DNA from 3 places in the Peribacillus sp. BM1 genome. Region 1 is predicted to be linked to each of the others. Evidence: a T-box and tRNA genes for the amino acid it is inferred to sense, from the RefSeq annotation. Region 1 holds a T-box; the other regions hold tRNA genes.
What was found. The T-box of region 1 lies ahead of tyrS (tyrosine--tRNA ligase). A T-box ahead of a tRNA ligase gene usually reads a tRNA of that ligase, here a tRNA-Tyr.
Positions count from the first base shown of each region.

Region 1 (5,477 bases):
TAGTTCAAATGCAGGTGCATATACTAGAAGCGGCTTCATCGTCGATCCGTTTGGTCTTTTGGCTGATGTCGCATGATTGGTCTGTTCTCGATCAAAATTACGACCGCCGACGAAAGAAAGAATCTTTCCTGTTTTGTTTTCAATGAGAATGGCTCCTGTTTCGACTGGTTCCTGAACAGTGACTTTTTCACCAGATTCAGGGTCGGTCACTTCTTGGGGCTTATCTCTGCCATAATATTCATAGTTTTTAACGACTTTTTGCATCTTATCATACATATCTTTGTTAATGGTTGAAAAGACTTTGTAATTATTCTGTTTCAGTTCTCTTCTTGCTAGTGTTGTATATTGTTCTTTTAAATCATTATCTTTTTCTAAATCCGCTTTTTCATATCCAGATTGCTCTGCAAGAATTTTCGACAGAACCTCGATTGCTCGTTCTTCAAGTTCTACGACCAACCATGGATATACTTTAGATGGTGCTGTTTTCGGTCCAATAAAGTCTTTCGTAATATCATAATTCAGGGCATCTTTGTATTCTTGTTCAGTAAGATAATTTCCATCACGCATTCTTTTAAGTACGGTTTTCATTCTGAGCAATCCTGGTTCAATACCTTCTGGACTTTTCAACTCAGCTTTTTGCGTATAAGGCGTATAACGAAAAGGACTTTGCGGTAGACCGGCGATAAATGCTGCTTGTGGAATGGAAAGGTCTTTTGCGTCGATTCCAAAGATTCCTTTAGCTGCCGATTGGACACCCGCGATATTCTGGCCGGAGGAATTCCTGCCAAAGGTTGATACGTTTAGGTATGTTTGAAGAATTTCATCTTTTTCTAAGAAATTTTCCACTCGAAGTGCGAGTAAGATTTCTTTCGCTTTCCTATCAAAGGATACTTCATTCGTTAATATTTGGTTTTTGATCAATTGCTGTGTTAATGTACTTCCGCCGGATTGAACGGGTGCATTTGTCATTTCTTGAAAAATGGCGCGCATAACGGCTTTAGGTACGACACCTTCATGCTCATTAAAATATTCATCCTCTGTTGCAATGATGGCGTTTAGTAAGTGTGGTGACATTTCATCAATGGTTATTTCTTCGCGCTCAAGATCGGACTTTAACTTCCCGAGAAAAATGTTATCAGCAAAATATAAGTCTGATGCTTCTTCATAATTATAAATATCTTTTTTGAGTTCATCTTTTGTGCGAATCGGCTCATCTTTGACTAAAGCGGCAAAATAACCTGCACCTACACCGCCAGCAAAGGAAAATCCTAAAACAAGGACTATAATAAACAAAAGCAGGATGTTCCAAACTACATGATATGTAACTCTGGAGTATTTTTGCGTTGTTTTACTACGGAAGAAATCGGTGAATTTCAACCAAAATGATATAGGTTCATTTTCATTATTTTTCATCTATCATACCCCCTGAAATCAGATACATTATAGCATATATCCGTATTTAGAAGGGGGATTTTCAAGTATTTCTATCATTTTGCCAAGAGTACCCCTGCTTCAAATTTTTGATAAAAAATGAAGGAGGGGGTGAATGGGCAGTTTTTATTTTTCAAAATAAATCGTATTATTAGTGATGGGAAACGTATGTTTGGTATAATGGATATAGGAGGTGAGAAAATATGACAAAGGAAAACGAAGAAAAAAAGAAGTATAAAACGCACCAAATTTGGATTAAAAAAGGACATCGTATGTATGGGTATTTTCAAAATATGACTCAAAATGCTAAGAACATGTATAACACCACTAATTTCTACATACGCCAGGTTTACACAGGACTTACACAAGATAAAGAATGGCAGCCTTTACAAAAAGAAGTCTTGGATACCATTGATAAAAAAATAGATCGGATGAATGATGTTCAACTTTTGGCTTATCAAAAGAGTGTAAAGAGACAAAAAGCCAAACCGAAAGAAAAACAAACAGAAGTGACATGTCATCTTTTTACCAAACCATCAAAAGAGCAACCTTACGTAAACTATCATTTTTTGGATGCTTTATTTAAAGTCGTTTCACAAAAAGATTATCGCTCTCTTCCTGTGCAAGCCAGTCAATCTGTAATGAAGGTAGTCTTTCAAAACTGGAAATCGTTTTATGCGAGTTTAAAAGATTACAAGCAAAATCCTTCTAAATACAAAGTTAAACCAAAAATCCCTACATACAGTCGGGCAGCAGAAAAAGAAATGACTTTTACCAATCAAGATTGCGTCATTAAAAACAAGAAGTTCTTAAAGTTTCCCAAAACAAAAGAAGAACTAAATATTGGAAAACTTGGTTTTGCTGAAGGTCGGTTAAAACAAGTTCGTGTGATTCCGAAGTACAACCAATACGTTGTAGAGTTAGTGATGGAGATCCCTTTTGAAAACACAGAATTAGAAGATAACGGTAGGTTTATGAGTATTGATTTAGGAATCGATAATCTTGCAACCATTGTGACAAATACGGGACGAGCACCCCTATTAGTCAAGGGCAAACATGTCAAATCTATCAATCAATACTACAACAAAAAGAAAGCCCATCTACTTAGTATTTTACGACAGGGAAAACAATCGAATGAAGGTTCTTTTACTTCTGAACGATTAGAAAGATTACATCAAAAAAGACTCCTTAAAATAAAGGATATTTTTCATAAGGCAAGTTCAGAAGTGATAAAAATCGCGTTAGAAGAAAACACCCATACCATCATCATTGGACAAAACAAAGCGTGGAAACAAAAGAGTACCATTGGCAAAAGAAACAACCAAACTTTTGTGAGTATTCCCCACGGTTTATTGATCAGCATAATTACATACAAAGCATCGCAACATGGAATTAAAGTCGCTATAACGGAGGAATCCTACACGTCCAAAGCAAGTTTTCTGGATGGTGACGATCTCCCAACTTATGGTGAGAGCGATAGAAAGCAACACTTCTCCGGTAAACGTATAAAAAGAGGATTATATCTTTCAAGTCGTAATGGGTTTATCAATGCCGATGTAAATGGCGCAGCTAATATTTTGAAAAAGGCTTGGTTGCGATTAACAAAAGAAACGGATTTCAATATGGAAAACGTGAATGTTTGGAGCCCCAAAACAATAATTATGTAAAAAAGAAGTCCCAACGGCAAGACTAATGGGATAGAGGGTCTGGGTGTGTGTAGTCCACCGATGTGACAGCCCCACTGCTCGTTAATCGTTTAAGTTCGCGTAGAACTTATAGGTGAACACATTGATACGACAGAAACCCCTTCCTTAAAAATACGTTAGCATTTTAGGTGGGGGAGCATTCATAGGATGATGAACTTGACATAGCATGTTATATATGATAAAAAATCAGTAACATGAATTTTTTTAGGAAAGCAATGAGAGGACTAAAGTAGTCAAACTATCCCTGTTTTAGAGAGCCGATGATTGGTGCGAATCGGTACACATAGTTTTGATGAATTACTTCCTTGAGCATTTGCTGTGAACGTTAAGTAGCAGCAAACGGTCGACAGCCGTTAACGGTCTTAAGACGGAGGATGAAGTATGTCCTCAAGTTGGGTGGTACCGCGAATATATTCGTCCCTTCATTTATGAAGGGGCGTTTTTTATTTGTCATTTTTTGAAAAATAGGAGGAAATCAGATGGAATTGCTTAAAGATTTAGAATGGCGAGGGATTATTTATCAGCAAACAGATGAAGTGGGAATGAAAGAACTTTTGGAAAAAGAAAAAATTGCGTTATATTGTGGCGTGGATCCTACGGCAGATAGTATGCATATTGGTCATTTATTGCCATTCTTAACATTACGACGTTTTCAACAGCATGGCCATCGTCCGCTTGTTTTAGTGGGTGGAGCAACAGGGTTAATTGGTGACCCGAGTGGGAAAAAAGAAGAGCGTTCCCTGCAAACATTAGAAACGGTTCTGCATAATGCCGATTGCCTAAAGGGTCAATTAACGAAGATTTTCGATTTTGATGGTGATAATGGCGCAATCATGTTAAATAATTATGATTGGATTGGCAAGATTGATATGGTTACTTTCCTGCGCGATTACGGGAAGTATATTGGCATTAATTACATGCTAGCGAAGGATACGATTGCTTCACGATTGGAGACGGGAATTTCATTTACAGAATTCACCTACACGATTTTGCAGGGAATCGATTTCAATCATTTATACGACAATCATAATTGTAAACTGCAAATTGGTGGAAGTGATCAGTGGGGCAATATTACAACGGGTCTGGAAATGATTCGTAAATCTCACGACGAAGCTGTTAAAGCATTCGGGATGACCATTCCACTTGTGACAAAAGCGGATGGCACAAAGTTCGGGAAAACAGAAGGTGGAGCAATCTGGCTTGACCCGGAGAAAACGACGCCTTATGAGTTTTACCAGTTCTGGATTAATGCGGCAGATGCGGATGTAGTGAAATACATGAAATTCTTCACATTCTTATCACATGAAGAGATTGAAACGTTAGCTCAATCCGTAGAAAGCGAACCACATTTGCGTAAAGCACAAAAAACGTTGGCAGAGGAAATGACACGTCTGATCCACGGCCAAGATGCTTTGGACCAAGCGATAAAGATTTCCGCAGCTTTATTCAGTGGAGACGTGAAAAACTTAAGTGCTTCAGAGATTAAAGTTGGATTCAAAGACGTGCCAAGTTTCAGCCGAAACAATACCGATGACATTAACGTAGTTGAACTAATTGTTGAAGCAAATATTTCACCATCTAAACGTCAAGCAAGAGAAGACATCCAAAATGGTGCTATCTCTATTAATGGAGAAAAAGTGACAGACTTAGCATATATCGTAACAGAAGCGGATAAGATTGAAGGGCAATTCATGCTTGTTCGTCGCGGTAAAAAGAAATATACGCTAATTAAATAATAGATAGCTAAAGGGTCAGGCCTCACACTCTATACACCGTTATTCCGGTTTAATAGTAGATGTAGGGTTCTGACCCTTTGTCATATTAGATCGATCGAGTAGGATTCAGGTTTGGCTTAAAAATTAGAAAATTGGCTTAAAAATTAGAAAATTGGCTTGAAAATTGCACATTTTGAATTAAAAATCAGAAAAGCGTCTCGTAAAGTTCACATTTTAGTCTGCTAATTTCAGATTCCAGCTCGGAATAAAACTTTCTAAGACAGATGTTTCAATGCCTCGCGCTTGCTCAGCGGTTTTAATTGGTTTTGAGCGACAAATAATTGAACACTAGAAGCGTTCGTTTTGGCGTATTCCCGTAATACCCAGCCGATCGCTTTTTGTACAAAAAATTCATTGCTGTGTGCTTGGCGTAGAATGTAGTTATGTAGCCGTTTTTCATTCATATTCTCTTTATAGTAGAGTTGATAAAGAATCGCAGATCTTTGTAACCAAATATAATCATCGTCAATCCATTGGTCAGGGTATGAGGAAACAAGTTCGGGGTATTGTAAAAACATATAGCCAAAGATATGAGGGGATAGGACATCGATCGTATCCCACCAAG
Region 1 covers NZ_CM155259.1:4,304,341-4,309,817, reverse strand. The annotation lists gene AC1MGI_RS20540 (transglycosylase domain-containing protein) at 1-1,413, opposite strand, end outside; gene AC1MGI_RS20535 (RNA-guided endonuclease InsQ/TnpB family protein) at 1,635-3,098, shown strand; T-box leader at 3,344-3,562, shown strand; gene tyrS (tyrosine--tRNA ligase) at 3,617-4,873, shown strand; gene AC1MGI_RS20525 (DNA alkylation repair protein) at 5,128-5,477, opposite strand, start outside.

Region 2 (5,477 bases), 2.1 Mb from region 1:
GTAAGAATTCCTTCGATGAAACAATCCTTAGAACAGGAGTATCAACAACCTATATTAGGCGAATTATTACTAAAATGTGATAGTCACCTTCCTATATCAGGATCTATTAAAGCAAGAGGCGGGATTTATGAAATTCTCAAACATGCAGAAGAACTAGCTTTTCAACATCAATTGTTAACGATTCAAAATGATTATTCAATTTTAGATAGTGATAGGTTTCGAACTTTCTTCTCACAATATTCAATCGCAGTAGGCTCGACTGGAAATTTAGGACTTAGTATTGGCATCATCAGTGCAAAGTTAGGTTTTAATGTTTCTGTTCATATGTCAGCTGATGCAAAACAGTGGAAAAAAGACTTGCTTAGAAGCAAAAATGTCAAAGTTATTGAATATGAAGCTGATTATAGTAAAGCTGTAGAAGAAGGTCGAATCCAAGCAGATAGTGATCCAACATGTTATTTTGTGGATGATGAAAATTCTCACGACCTATTTTTAGGATATGCAGTGGCTGCATCTCGATTGAAGAAACAATTAGAAGAGCTAGAGATAACAATTGATGAAAATCATCCTTTGTTTGTTTACCTTCCATGTGGAGTAGGTGGCGGCCCTGGTGGCGTAGCTTTTGGATTGAAATTATTGTATCAAGACCATGTTCACTGTTTCTTTGCAGAACCTACCCACTCACCATGTATGTTACTCGGTTTAATGACTGGACTTCATGATAAAGTTTCTGTACAAGATGTTGGTATCGATAATGTAACAGACGCGGATGGACTTGCTGTAGGAAAGCCATCTGGGTTTGTCGGTAAAACTATGGAGCCTTTTTTAAGTGGTAATTATACGGTTAGTGATGAACAGTTGTATAAGTTGCTAAAAGAACTAGTCGATACAGAGGGGATCCACTTAGAACCTTCTGCACTAGCAGGCATGATAGGACCAAGTAAATTATGTAAAGAGGGCATCGATTATTTACAGAAGCATAGTTTAACAGAAAAGATGAGTAAGGGTACACATATTATTTGGGGGACTGGTGGAAGCATGGTTCCTGAAGAAACGATGACGCAATATTATCAAAAAGGGTTGAAATTAGCGTTAGATAAACAGAAGTAATGTAACACGGGGTAGTTTAACCCTGTGTTTTTATATTTAAAATTTCTTTTCTTATTAAACTAACCTCCCTATAGTATAAGTTCCCACACACAAACTATGCTAAACTTTAATTTAGATATTAAAATTTCTTTGAGCGTATTGTTCCACAATCTGGTCCGTTTGCGTAATAAGAAAAAATCCTACATTATCAAAGGCTTCCTGTATTAAGACACTATTTTTGCTATTTATGAAGAATCGAAAAAGAGCTCCCACAAAGTGTGAGAACTCTTTTTCGATTGCATTTTCTTTCACTCGACCATTTGATACCGGTGGCCGGGGTCGAACCGGCACTCCTTACGGAACACGATTTTGAGTCGTGCGCGTCTGCCTATTCCGCCACACCGGCAAAAACTTTATGGAGGCGGCAACCGGAATTGAACCGGTGATAAAGGTTTTGCAGACCTCTGCCTTACCGCTTGGCTATGCCGCCATCTTTTGGAGCGGAAGACGGGATTCGAACCCGCGACCCCAACCTTGGCAAGGTTGTATTCTACCACTGAACTACTTCCGCATATGGCTGGGCTAGAAGGATTCGAACCTTCGCATGACGGAATCAAAATCCGTTGCCTTACCGCTTGGCTATAGCCCATTGTTACATATATATTCAAAAATTAATTCATTATGTTTAAAAATGGGGCGACTGATGGGAATCGAACCCACGAATGCCTGAACCACAATCAGGTGCGTTAACCACTTCGCCACAACCGCCATGATGTAAGATGAATTTGTAAGTTGGCAGGGGTAGTAGGAATTGAACCCACACCGAAGGTTTTGGAGACCTTTGTTCTACCTTTAAACTATACCCCTATAATTAATGGTGGAGGGGGGCAGATTCGAACTGCCGAACCCGAAGGAGCGGATTTACAGTCCGCCGCGTTTAGCCACTTCGCTACCCCTCCATATTAAGTTACTGATGGCTCAGGACGGAATCGAACCGCCGACACAAGGATTTTCAGTCCTTTGCTCTACCGACTGAGCTACTGAGCCAGTTAATTTATATGAACAACAAGCTTGTTTAACTAGTAAATAAAATGGCGGTCCGGACGGGACTCGAACCCGCGACCTCCTGCGTGACAGGCAGGCATTCTAACCAACTGAACTACCGGACCAGATTGCGGGGACAGGATTTGAACCTGCGACCTTCGGGTTATGAGCCCGACGAGCTACCGAACTGCTCCACCCCGCGATAATAGAAATGATGAAATTTGATTAAATAATGGTGGAGGATGACGGGATCGAACCGCCGACCCTCTGCTTGTAAGGCAGATGCTCTCCCAGCTGAGCTAATCCTCCGTTATGTATATGGTGACCCCTACGGGATTCGAACCCGTGTTACCGCCGTGAAAGGGCGGTGTCTTAACCGCTTGACCAAGGGGCCACGTTATTTAGAATGGCGGAGAGCAAGGGATTTGAACCCTTGAGACAGGGTTACCCGTCTACACGATTTCCAATCGTGCTCCTTCGGCCACTCGGACAGCTCTCCATATGGCTCCGCAGGTAGGACTCGAACCTACGACCGTTCGGTTAACAGCCGAATGCTCTACCACTGAGCTACTGCGGAATAATACAATGTGGTTTTAAAAAACTGCCTGGCAACGTCCTACTCTCACAGGGGGAAACCCCCAACTACCATCGGCGCAAAAGAACTTAACTTCCGTGTTCGGAATGGGAACGGGTGTGACCTCTTTGCCATCATTACCAGACATTTTTTTCTGAAAGACATTTATTATTATATCATACTTTTAAATAAAGTCAATAATATTTTTTCATTCTTTCAAAACTAGATAATAAGAAGGTTTTTTGCTTTTTTCAAGAACAATAAGGTTAAGTCCTCGATCGATTAGTATCAGTCAGCTCCACATGTCGCCACGCTTCCACCTCTGACCTATCAACCTGATCATCTTTCAGGGATCTTACTAGCTTACGCTATGGGAAATCTCATCTTGAGGGGGGCTTCATGCTTAGATGCTTTCAGCATTTATCCCGTCCGCACGTAGCTACCCAGCGATGCTCTTGGCAGAACAACTGGTACACCAGCGGTGCGTCCATCCCGGTCCTCTCGTACTAAGGACAGCTCCTCTCAAATTTCCTGCGCCCACGACGGATAGGGACCGAACTGTCTCACGACGTTCTGAACCCAGCTCGCGTACCGCTTTAATGGGCGAACAGCCCAACCCTTGGGACCGACTACAGCCCCAGGATGCGATGAGCCGACATCGAGGTGCCAAACCTCCCCGTCGATGTGGACTCTTGGGGGAGATAAGCCTGTTATCCCCGGGGTAGCTTTTATCCGTTGAGCGATGGCCCTTCCATGCGGAACCACCGGATCACTAAGCCCGACTTTCGTCCCTGCTCGACTTGTAGGTCTCGCAGTCAAGCTCCCTTGTGCCTTTACACTCTACGAATGATTTCCAACCATTCTGAGGGAACCTTTGGGCGCCTCCGTTACATTTTAGGAGGCGACCGCCCCAGTCAAACTGCCCGCCTGACACTGTCTCCCGCCCCGATAAGGGGCGCGGGTTAGAATTTCAATACAGCCAGGGTAGTATCCCACCGACGCCTCGACCGAAGCTAGCGCTCCGGCTTCACAGGCTCCTACCTATCCTGTACAAGCTGTACCAAAATTCAATATCAGGCTGCAGTAAAGCTCCACGGGGTCTTTCCGTCCTGTCGCGGGTAACCTGCATCTTCACAGGTACTATAATTTCACCGAGTCTCTCGTTGAGACAGTGCCCAGATCGTTACGCCTTTCGTGCGGGTCGGAACTTACCCGACAAGGAATTTCGCTACCTTAGGACCGTTATAGTTACGGCCGCCGTTTACTGGGGCTTCAATTCAAAGCTTCGCCTTGCGGCTAACCTCTCCTCTTAACCTTCCAGCACCGGGCAGGCGTCAGCCCCTATACTTCGCCTTGCGGCTTCGCAGAGACCTGTGTTTTTGCTAAACAGTCGCCTGGGCCTATTCACTGCGGCTTTTCCGGGCTATTCACCCTAAAAAGCACCCCTTCTCCCGAAGTTACGGGGTCATTTTGCCGAGTTCCTTAACGAGAGTTCTCTCGCACACCTTAGGATTCTCTCCTCGCCTACCTGTGTCGGTTTGCGGTACGGGCACCCTACATCTCACTAGAGGCTTTTCTTGGCAGCGTGGAATCAGGAACTTCGGTACTATATTTCCCTCGCCATCACAGCTCCGCCTTAATGGAAACGGGATTTTCCTCGTTTCCGGCCTAACTGCTTGGACGCGCATATCCAACAGCGCGCTTACCCTATCCTTCTGCGTCCCCCCATCGCTCAAACGATGTATAGGTGGTACAGGAATATCAACCTGTTGTCCATCGCCTACGCTTTTCAGCCTCGGCTTAGGTCCCGACTAACCCTGAGCGGACGAGCCTTCCTCAGGAAACCTTAGGCATTCGGTGGAAGGGATTCTCACCCTTCTTTCGCTACTCATACCGGCATTCTCACTTCTAAGCGCTCCACCAGTCCTTCCGGTCTAGCTTCAACGCCCTTAGAACGCTCTCCTACCACGGATACCATACGGTATCCATCCACAGCTTCGGTGTTACGTTTAGCCCCGGTACATTTTCGGCGCAGAGTCACTCGACCAGTGAGCTATTACGCACTCTTTAAATGATGGCTGCTTCTGAGCCAACATCCTGGTTGTCTAAGCAACTCCACATCCTTTTCCACTTAACGTAAACTTGGGGACCTTAGCTGGTGGTCTGGGCTGTTTCCCTCTTGACTACGGATCTTATCACTCGCAGTCTGACTCCCGAGAATAAGTATTTGGCATTCGGAGTTTGACTGAATTCGGTAACCCGTTGGGGGCCCCTAGTCCAATCAGTGCTCTACCTCCAATACTCTCATCTCGAGGCTAGCCCTAAAGCTATTTCGGAGAGAACCAGCTATCTCCAGGTTCGATTGGAATTTCTCCGCTACCCACACCTCATCCCCGCACTTTTCAACGTACGTGGGTTCGGGCCTCCATTCAGTGTTACCTGAACTTCACCCTGGACATGGGTAGATCACCTGGTTTCGGGTCTACGACCTCATACTCATGCGCCCTATTCAGACTCGCTTTCGCTGCGGCTCCGTCTTATCAACTTAACCTTGCATGAAATCGTAACTCGCCGGTTCATTCTACAAAAGGCACGCTATCACCCATTAACGGGCTCTAACTACTTGTAGGCACACGGTTTCAGGATCTATTTCACTCCCCTTCCGGGGTGCTTTTCACCTTTCCCTCACGGTACTGGTTCACTATCGGTCACTAGGTAGTATTTAGCCTTGGGAGATGGTCCTCCCTGCTTCCGACGGGATTTCTCGTGT
Region 2 covers NZ_CM155259.1:2,000,845-2,006,321, reverse strand. The annotation lists gene AC1MGI_RS09725 (D-serine ammonia-lyase) at 1-1,110, shown strand, start outside; tRNA gene AC1MGI_RS09720 (tRNA-Leu) at 1,414-1,495, opposite strand; tRNA gene AC1MGI_RS09715 (tRNA-Cys) at 1,506-1,579, opposite strand; tRNA gene AC1MGI_RS09710 (tRNA-Gly) at 1,586-1,660, opposite strand; tRNA gene AC1MGI_RS09705 (tRNA-Gln) at 1,664-1,738, opposite strand; tRNA gene AC1MGI_RS09700 (tRNA-His) at 1,782-1,857, opposite strand; tRNA gene AC1MGI_RS09695 (tRNA-Trp) at 1,883-1,956, opposite strand; tRNA gene AC1MGI_RS09690 (tRNA-Tyr) at 1,965-2,048, opposite strand; tRNA gene AC1MGI_RS09685 (tRNA-Phe) at 2,064-2,136, opposite strand; tRNA gene AC1MGI_RS09680 (tRNA-Asp) at 2,182-2,258, opposite strand; tRNA gene AC1MGI_RS09675 (tRNA-Met) at 2,262-2,335, opposite strand; tRNA gene AC1MGI_RS09670 (tRNA-Val) at 2,367-2,442, opposite strand; tRNA gene AC1MGI_RS09665 (tRNA-Glu) at 2,453-2,527, opposite strand; tRNA gene AC1MGI_RS09660 (tRNA-Ser) at 2,541-2,632, opposite strand; tRNA gene AC1MGI_RS09655 (tRNA-Asn) at 2,636-2,710, opposite strand; rRNA gene rrf (5S ribosomal RNA) at 2,737-2,852, opposite strand; rRNA gene AC1MGI_RS09645 (23S ribosomal RNA) at 2,970-5,477, opposite strand, start outside.
Region 2: it encodes a tRNA-Tyr, which carries the amino acid that the T-box ahead of tyrS (tyrosine--tRNA ligase) is inferred to sense. The anticodon was not compared.

Region 3 (5,477 bases), 450 kb from region 1:
CAGGATTTTTCATGGGCTACGTCATTATACTCATTGCTTATTTCATCCAAACTGGTCATGTTTCAAGCACAGTTGCAATCGTATCAGTACCTAGCCTTATTCTAGTCGGCTTAATTAATATGTCTAATAACCTACGTGACCATGATGGTGACAAAGCAAACGGTCGACGCACGCTGCCAATTTTACTAGGACGTGAAAAAGGAATACGCTTCATGGTTGCCATGTTTGCTATTGCCTACCTATGGATTATTGTAATTGTTGCATTAGGAGTTGTAACACCATGGATTCTGCTAACTCTATTAAGCATCCCTAAGGCTGCAAAAGCAACAAAAGGCTTTGTTGGCAAAACCATTCCGATTGAAATGATGCCCGCCATGAAAGCAACTGCCCAAACAAACACCATTTTCGGATTACTTCTATCTATAGGATTATTGATTAGTTATTTTGTTTAATGAAAAAGTGGATGTCACAAAAGGGTCTGACCTCGCACTCTAAATCAGTATGTAGTGTTTCTTACACTTATTCTATACTGCATTTAGTTTTTGCGGGGTCTGACCCTTTGCTTTTGGGACATCCTTTTTTTCGTTGTTACTATCAAAAGGTTAAAGAAGTCTTTATCAACCTCCTCTTTTTTCATACTCCCTCAACGTTTCTACCAACACCTATTCGGGTAATGTACATATACGATAAAAAAATCTCCTAAGGAGTGAAATAAAATGGCTACTACTAAACAAATTCAAATTTTAAAAGAAAAATTACTTTTAGAAAAAGAACAACTCCAAGAACAAATTCAAAGTGATGAAGAAACCTTAGTGAAAGTGAGTCAAAAAGAATCCGTAGATGAATTATCTTCTTATGATAACCACCCAGCCGATATGGGTACTGAGCTTTTTGATAAAGAGAGAATTATGGCGTTGAATGATCACGCTAAATCCGAAATTGAGAAAATTAACGCAGCCCTTGAAGCTATAAATGAAGGTAAATATGGTCATTGTAAAGTTTGTGGTAATACCATTTCTATGGAGCGACTCGAAGCAGTTCCAGCCACACTACATTGTTTTGAACACGCTCAAACACAAAACACTATTCCAGCACGACCTGTAGAAGAAGATGTACTTATCCCATCTTTAGGAAACCATTTCGAAAATCGACGCCTTGGAAGTGAAATTACTGACAAAGAAGATAGCTTTGCTGAGGTTGCTCGTTTTGGAACTTCGGAGACACCTTCCGACTACAGTGGCGACCATGAGAGTTATGATACTCTTTATAATAATGAAGACGAAACAGAAGGCTTTACAGAAGAATATGAAGCATATATCGGAAATGATGTACAAGGAAAGAATAGAAATGTTTATCCTAATAAAAAGCAATAAACGCTAGATGGATAAAGGACTCCCCATTTATTATGTAAATGAGTAATGAGGTAGTAGACCATTCTAAAAAAGTCAAATAAAAAAGATGCATACGTAGATGTATGCACCTTTTCTAAAGGAGGGATTTGAACCCTCGCGCCGGTTACCCGACCTACACCCTTAGCAGGGGCGCCTCTTCAGCCTCTTGAGTACTTCCCCATATAAAAAAAATGGCTCCGCAGGTAGGACTCGAACCTACGACCGTTCGGTTAACAGCCGAATGCTCTACCACTGAGCTACTGCGGAACAAAAAATATAGGATTATGGTGGGCCTAAATGGACTCGAACCATCGACCTCACGCTTATCAGGCGTGCGCTCTAACCAGCTGAGCTATAGGCCCATTCTTTGGAGCGGGTGAAGAGAATCGAACTCTCATCATCAGCTTGGAAGGCTGAGGTTTTACCACTAAACTACACCCGCAAAATATGTCTCGCTTCGATACCGGTGGCCGGGGTCGAACCGGCACTCCTTACGGAACACGATTTTGAGTCGTGCGCGTCTGCCAATTCCGCCACACCGGCATGATTAAGGCAGCACCCGGATTTGAACCGGGGGTGAAGGTTTTGCAGACCTCTGCCTTACCACTTGGCTATGCTGCCATGACTGGGCTAGAAGGGTTCGAACCTTCGCATGACGGAATCAAAATCCGTTGCCTTACCGCTTGGCTATAGCCCAATAATATAAAATAAATGGGTTCACAACCTTCTTCGGAAGTTCCGAAGACCTCTATTCTATCTTTAAACTACACAATGGTGGAGGGGGGCAGATTCGAACTGCCGAACCCGAAGGAGCGGATTTACAGTCCGCCGCGTTTAGCCACTTCGCTACCCCTCCGTATTAAGCTAATGATGGCTCAGGACGGAATCGAACCGCCGACACAAGGATTTTCAGTCCTTTGCTCTACCGACTGAGCTACTGAGCCACACAATGTATATCAACAGTAGGTGACCCTACTAGAATAAAAATGGCGGTCCGGACGGGACTCGAACCCGCGACCTCCTGCGTGACAGGCAGGCATTCTAACCAACTGAACTACCGGACCAGATTGCGGGGACAGGATTTGAACCTGCGACCTTCGGGTTATGAGCCCGACGAGCTACCGAACTGCTCCACCCCGCGACGATATGAATTGTGTGATCTTTTTTTAAAAAATGGAGGAGGTAGAGGGATTCGAACCCCCGCGGGATTTGACTCCCCTGTCGGTTTTCAAGACCGATCCCTTCAGCCGGGCTTGGGTATACCTCCGAATAAATAGTGGTGGATCTTGTAGGACTCGAACCTACGACCAGACGGTTATGAGCCGTCTGCTCTAACCAGCTGAGCTAAAGATCCTTCATGATTTGGTAGCGGCAGAGGGGATCGAACCCCCGACCTCACGGGTATGAACCGTACGCTCTAGCCAGCTGAGCTACGCCGCCAAATAAATAAGCGTATACAATAATCATAATAATGGTGGAGCCTAGCGGGATCGAACCGCTGACCTCCTGCGTGCAAGGCAGGCGCTCTCCCAGCTGAGCTAAGGCCCCATAATTAAAATTGAAATGGTCGGGAAGACAGGATTCGAACCTGCGACCCCTTGGTCCCAAACCAAGTGCTCTACCAAGCTGAGCTACTTCCCGTATAGAAACAATGCGCCCGGCGGGAGTCGAACCTACAACCTTCTGATTCGTAGTCAGATGCTCTATCCAATTGAGCTACGGGCGCGTATAAATATTATGGTGCCGAGGACCGGAATCGAACCGGTACGGTAGTCACCTACCGCAGGATTTTAAGTCCTGTGCGTCTGCCAGTTCCGCCACCCCGGCACTTACGAAAAGTAGAGCGGAAGACGGGATTCGAACCCGCGACCCCAACCTTGGCAAGGTTGTATTCTACCACTGAACTACTTCCGCGTAATAATTAATGCGGGTGAAGGGACTTGAACCCCCACGCCTCGCGGCGCCAGATCCTAAGTCTGGTGCGTCTGCCAATTCCGCCACACCCGCGATAAATGGTGAGCCATGCAGGATTCGAACCTGCGACCCTCTGATTAAAAGTCAGATGCTCTACCAACTGAGCTAATGGCTCGAAAACAAAAAAAAACCTGGTGCCGGCAAGAGGACTTGAACCCCCAACCTACTGATTACAAGTCAGTTGCTCTACCAGTTGAGCTACACCGGCACTATAGGTAATGGTGGAGGATGACGGGATCGAACCGCCGACCCTCTGCTTGTAAGGCAGATGCTCTCCCAGCTGAGCTAATCCTCCAATATGGTGACCCCTACGGGATTCGAACCCGTGTTACCGCCGTGAAAGGGCGGTGTCTTAACCGCTTGACCAAGGGGCCGCATATAGTTATAGAAAGAATAATAGCCCCTAATTTAATTAGGGGCTTAGCCTGGCAACGTCCTACTCTCACAGGGGGAGACCCCCAACTACCATCGGCGCTGAAGAGCTTAACTTCCGTGTTCGGAATGGGAACGGGTGTGACCTCTTCGCCATCATTACCAGACTAAATTCAGTTAGAAGGTTTATTCCTTCAAAACTAGATAACAAACTTTAGAATCATCATTAAAATATATATTGGTTAAGTCCTCGATCGATTAGTATCAGTCAGCTCCACATGTCGCCACGCTTCCACCTCTGACCTATCAACCTGATCATCTTTCAGGGATCTTACTAGCTTACGCTATGGGAAATCTCATCTTGAGGGGGGCTTCATGCTTAGATGCTTTCAGCATTTATCCCGTCCGCACGTAGCTACCCAGCGATGCTCTTGGCAGAACAACTGGTACACCAGCGGTGCGTCCATCCCGGTCCTCTCGTACTAAGGACAGCTCCTCTCAAATTTCCTGCGCCCACGACGGATAGGGACCGAACTGTCTCACGACGTTCTGAACCCAGCTCGCGTACCGCTTTAATGGGCGAACAGCCCAACCCTTGGGACCGACTACAGCCCCAGGATGCGATGAGCCGACATCGAGGTGCCAAACCTCCCCGTCGATGTGGACTCTTGGGGGAGATAAGCCTGTTATCCCCGGGGTAGCTTTTATCCGTTGAGCGATGGCCCTTCCATGCGGAACCACCGGATCACTAAGCCCGACTTTCGTCCCTGCTCGACTTGTAGGTCTCGCAGTCAAGCTCCCTTGTGCCTTTACACTCTACGAATGATTTCCAACCATTCTGAGGGAACCTTTGGGCGCCTCCGTTACATTTTAGGAGGCGACCGCCCCAGTCAAACTGCCCGCCTGACACTGTCTCCCGCCCCGATAAGGGGCGCGGGTTAGAATTTCAATACAGCCAGGGTAGTATCCCACCGACGCCTCGACCGAAGCTAGCGCTCCGGCTTCACAGGCTCCTACCTATCCTGTACAAGCTGTACCAAAATTCAATATCAGGCTGCAGTAAAGCTCCACGGGGTCTTTCCGTCCTGTCGCGGGTAACCTGCATCTTCACAGGTACTATAATTTCACCGAGTCTCTCGTTGAGACAGTGCCCAGATCGTTACGCCTTTCGTGCGGGTCGGAACTTACCCGACAAGGAATTTCGCTACCTTAGGACCGTTATAGTTACGGCCGCCGTTTACTGGGGCTTCAATTCAAAGCTTCGCCTTGCGGCTAACCTCTCCTCTTAACCTTCCAGCACCGGGCAGGCGTCAGCCCCTATACTTCGCCTTGCGGCTTCGCAGAGACCTGTGTTTTTGCTAAACAGTCGCCTGGGCCTATTCACTGCGGCTTTTCCGGGCTATTCACCCTAAAAAGCACCCCTTCTCCCGAAGTTACGGGGTCATTTTGCCGAGTTCCTTAACGAGAGTTCTCTCGCACACCTTAGGATTCTCTCCTCGCCTACCTGTGTCGGTTTGCGGTACGGGCACCCTACATCTCACTAGAGGCTTTTCTTGGCAGCGTGGAATCAGGAACTTCGGTACTATATTTCCCTCGCCATCACAGCTCCGCCTTAATGGAAACGGGATTTTCCTCGTTTCCGGCCTAACTGCTTGGACGCGCATATCCAACAGCGCGCTTACCCTATCCTTCTGCGTCCCCCCATCGCTCAAACGATGTATAGGTGGTACAGGAATATCA
Region 3 covers NZ_CM155259.1:357,939-363,415, forward strand. The annotation lists gene AC1MGI_RS01730 (1,4-dihydroxy-2-naphthoate polyprenyltransferase) at 1-452, shown strand, start outside; gene AC1MGI_RS01735 (TraR/DksA C4-type zinc finger protein) at 717-1,373, shown strand; tRNA gene AC1MGI_RS01740 (tRNA-Ser) at 1,487-1,568, opposite strand; tRNA gene AC1MGI_RS01745 (tRNA-Asn) at 1,584-1,658, opposite strand; tRNA gene AC1MGI_RS01750 (tRNA-Ile) at 1,677-1,753, opposite strand; tRNA gene AC1MGI_RS01755 (tRNA-Gly) at 1,760-1,833, opposite strand; tRNA gene AC1MGI_RS01760 (tRNA-Leu) at 1,853-1,934, opposite strand; tRNA gene AC1MGI_RS01765 (tRNA-Cys) at 1,942-2,012, opposite strand; tRNA gene AC1MGI_RS01770 (tRNA-Gln) at 2,017-2,088, opposite strand; tRNA gene AC1MGI_RS01775 (tRNA-Tyr) at 2,164-2,247, opposite strand; tRNA gene AC1MGI_RS01780 (tRNA-Phe) at 2,263-2,335, opposite strand; tRNA gene AC1MGI_RS01785 (tRNA-Asp) at 2,379-2,455, opposite strand; tRNA gene AC1MGI_RS01790 (tRNA-Met) at 2,459-2,532, opposite strand; tRNA gene AC1MGI_RS01795 (tRNA-Ser) at 2,566-2,658, opposite strand; tRNA gene AC1MGI_RS01800 (tRNA-Ile) at 2,669-2,745, opposite strand; tRNA gene AC1MGI_RS01805 (tRNA-Met) at 2,755-2,831, opposite strand; tRNA gene AC1MGI_RS01810 (tRNA-Ala) at 2,864-2,939, opposite strand; tRNA gene AC1MGI_RS01815 (tRNA-Pro) at 2,956-3,032, opposite strand; tRNA gene AC1MGI_RS01820 (tRNA-Arg) at 3,044-3,117, opposite strand; tRNA gene AC1MGI_RS01825 (tRNA-Leu) at 3,130-3,218, opposite strand; tRNA gene AC1MGI_RS01830 (tRNA-Gly) at 3,234-3,305, opposite strand; tRNA gene AC1MGI_RS01835 (tRNA-Leu) at 3,317-3,398, opposite strand; tRNA gene AC1MGI_RS01840 (tRNA-Lys) at 3,405-3,480, opposite strand; tRNA gene AC1MGI_RS01845 (tRNA-Thr) at 3,498-3,573, opposite strand; tRNA gene AC1MGI_RS01850 (tRNA-Val) at 3,585-3,660, opposite strand; tRNA gene AC1MGI_RS01855 (tRNA-Glu) at 3,665-3,739, opposite strand; rRNA gene rrf (5S ribosomal RNA) at 3,789-3,904, opposite strand; rRNA gene AC1MGI_RS01865 (23S ribosomal RNA) at 3,976-5,477, opposite strand, start outside.
Region 3: it encodes a tRNA-Tyr, which carries the amino acid that the T-box ahead of tyrS (tyrosine--tRNA ligase) is inferred to sense. The anticodon was not compared.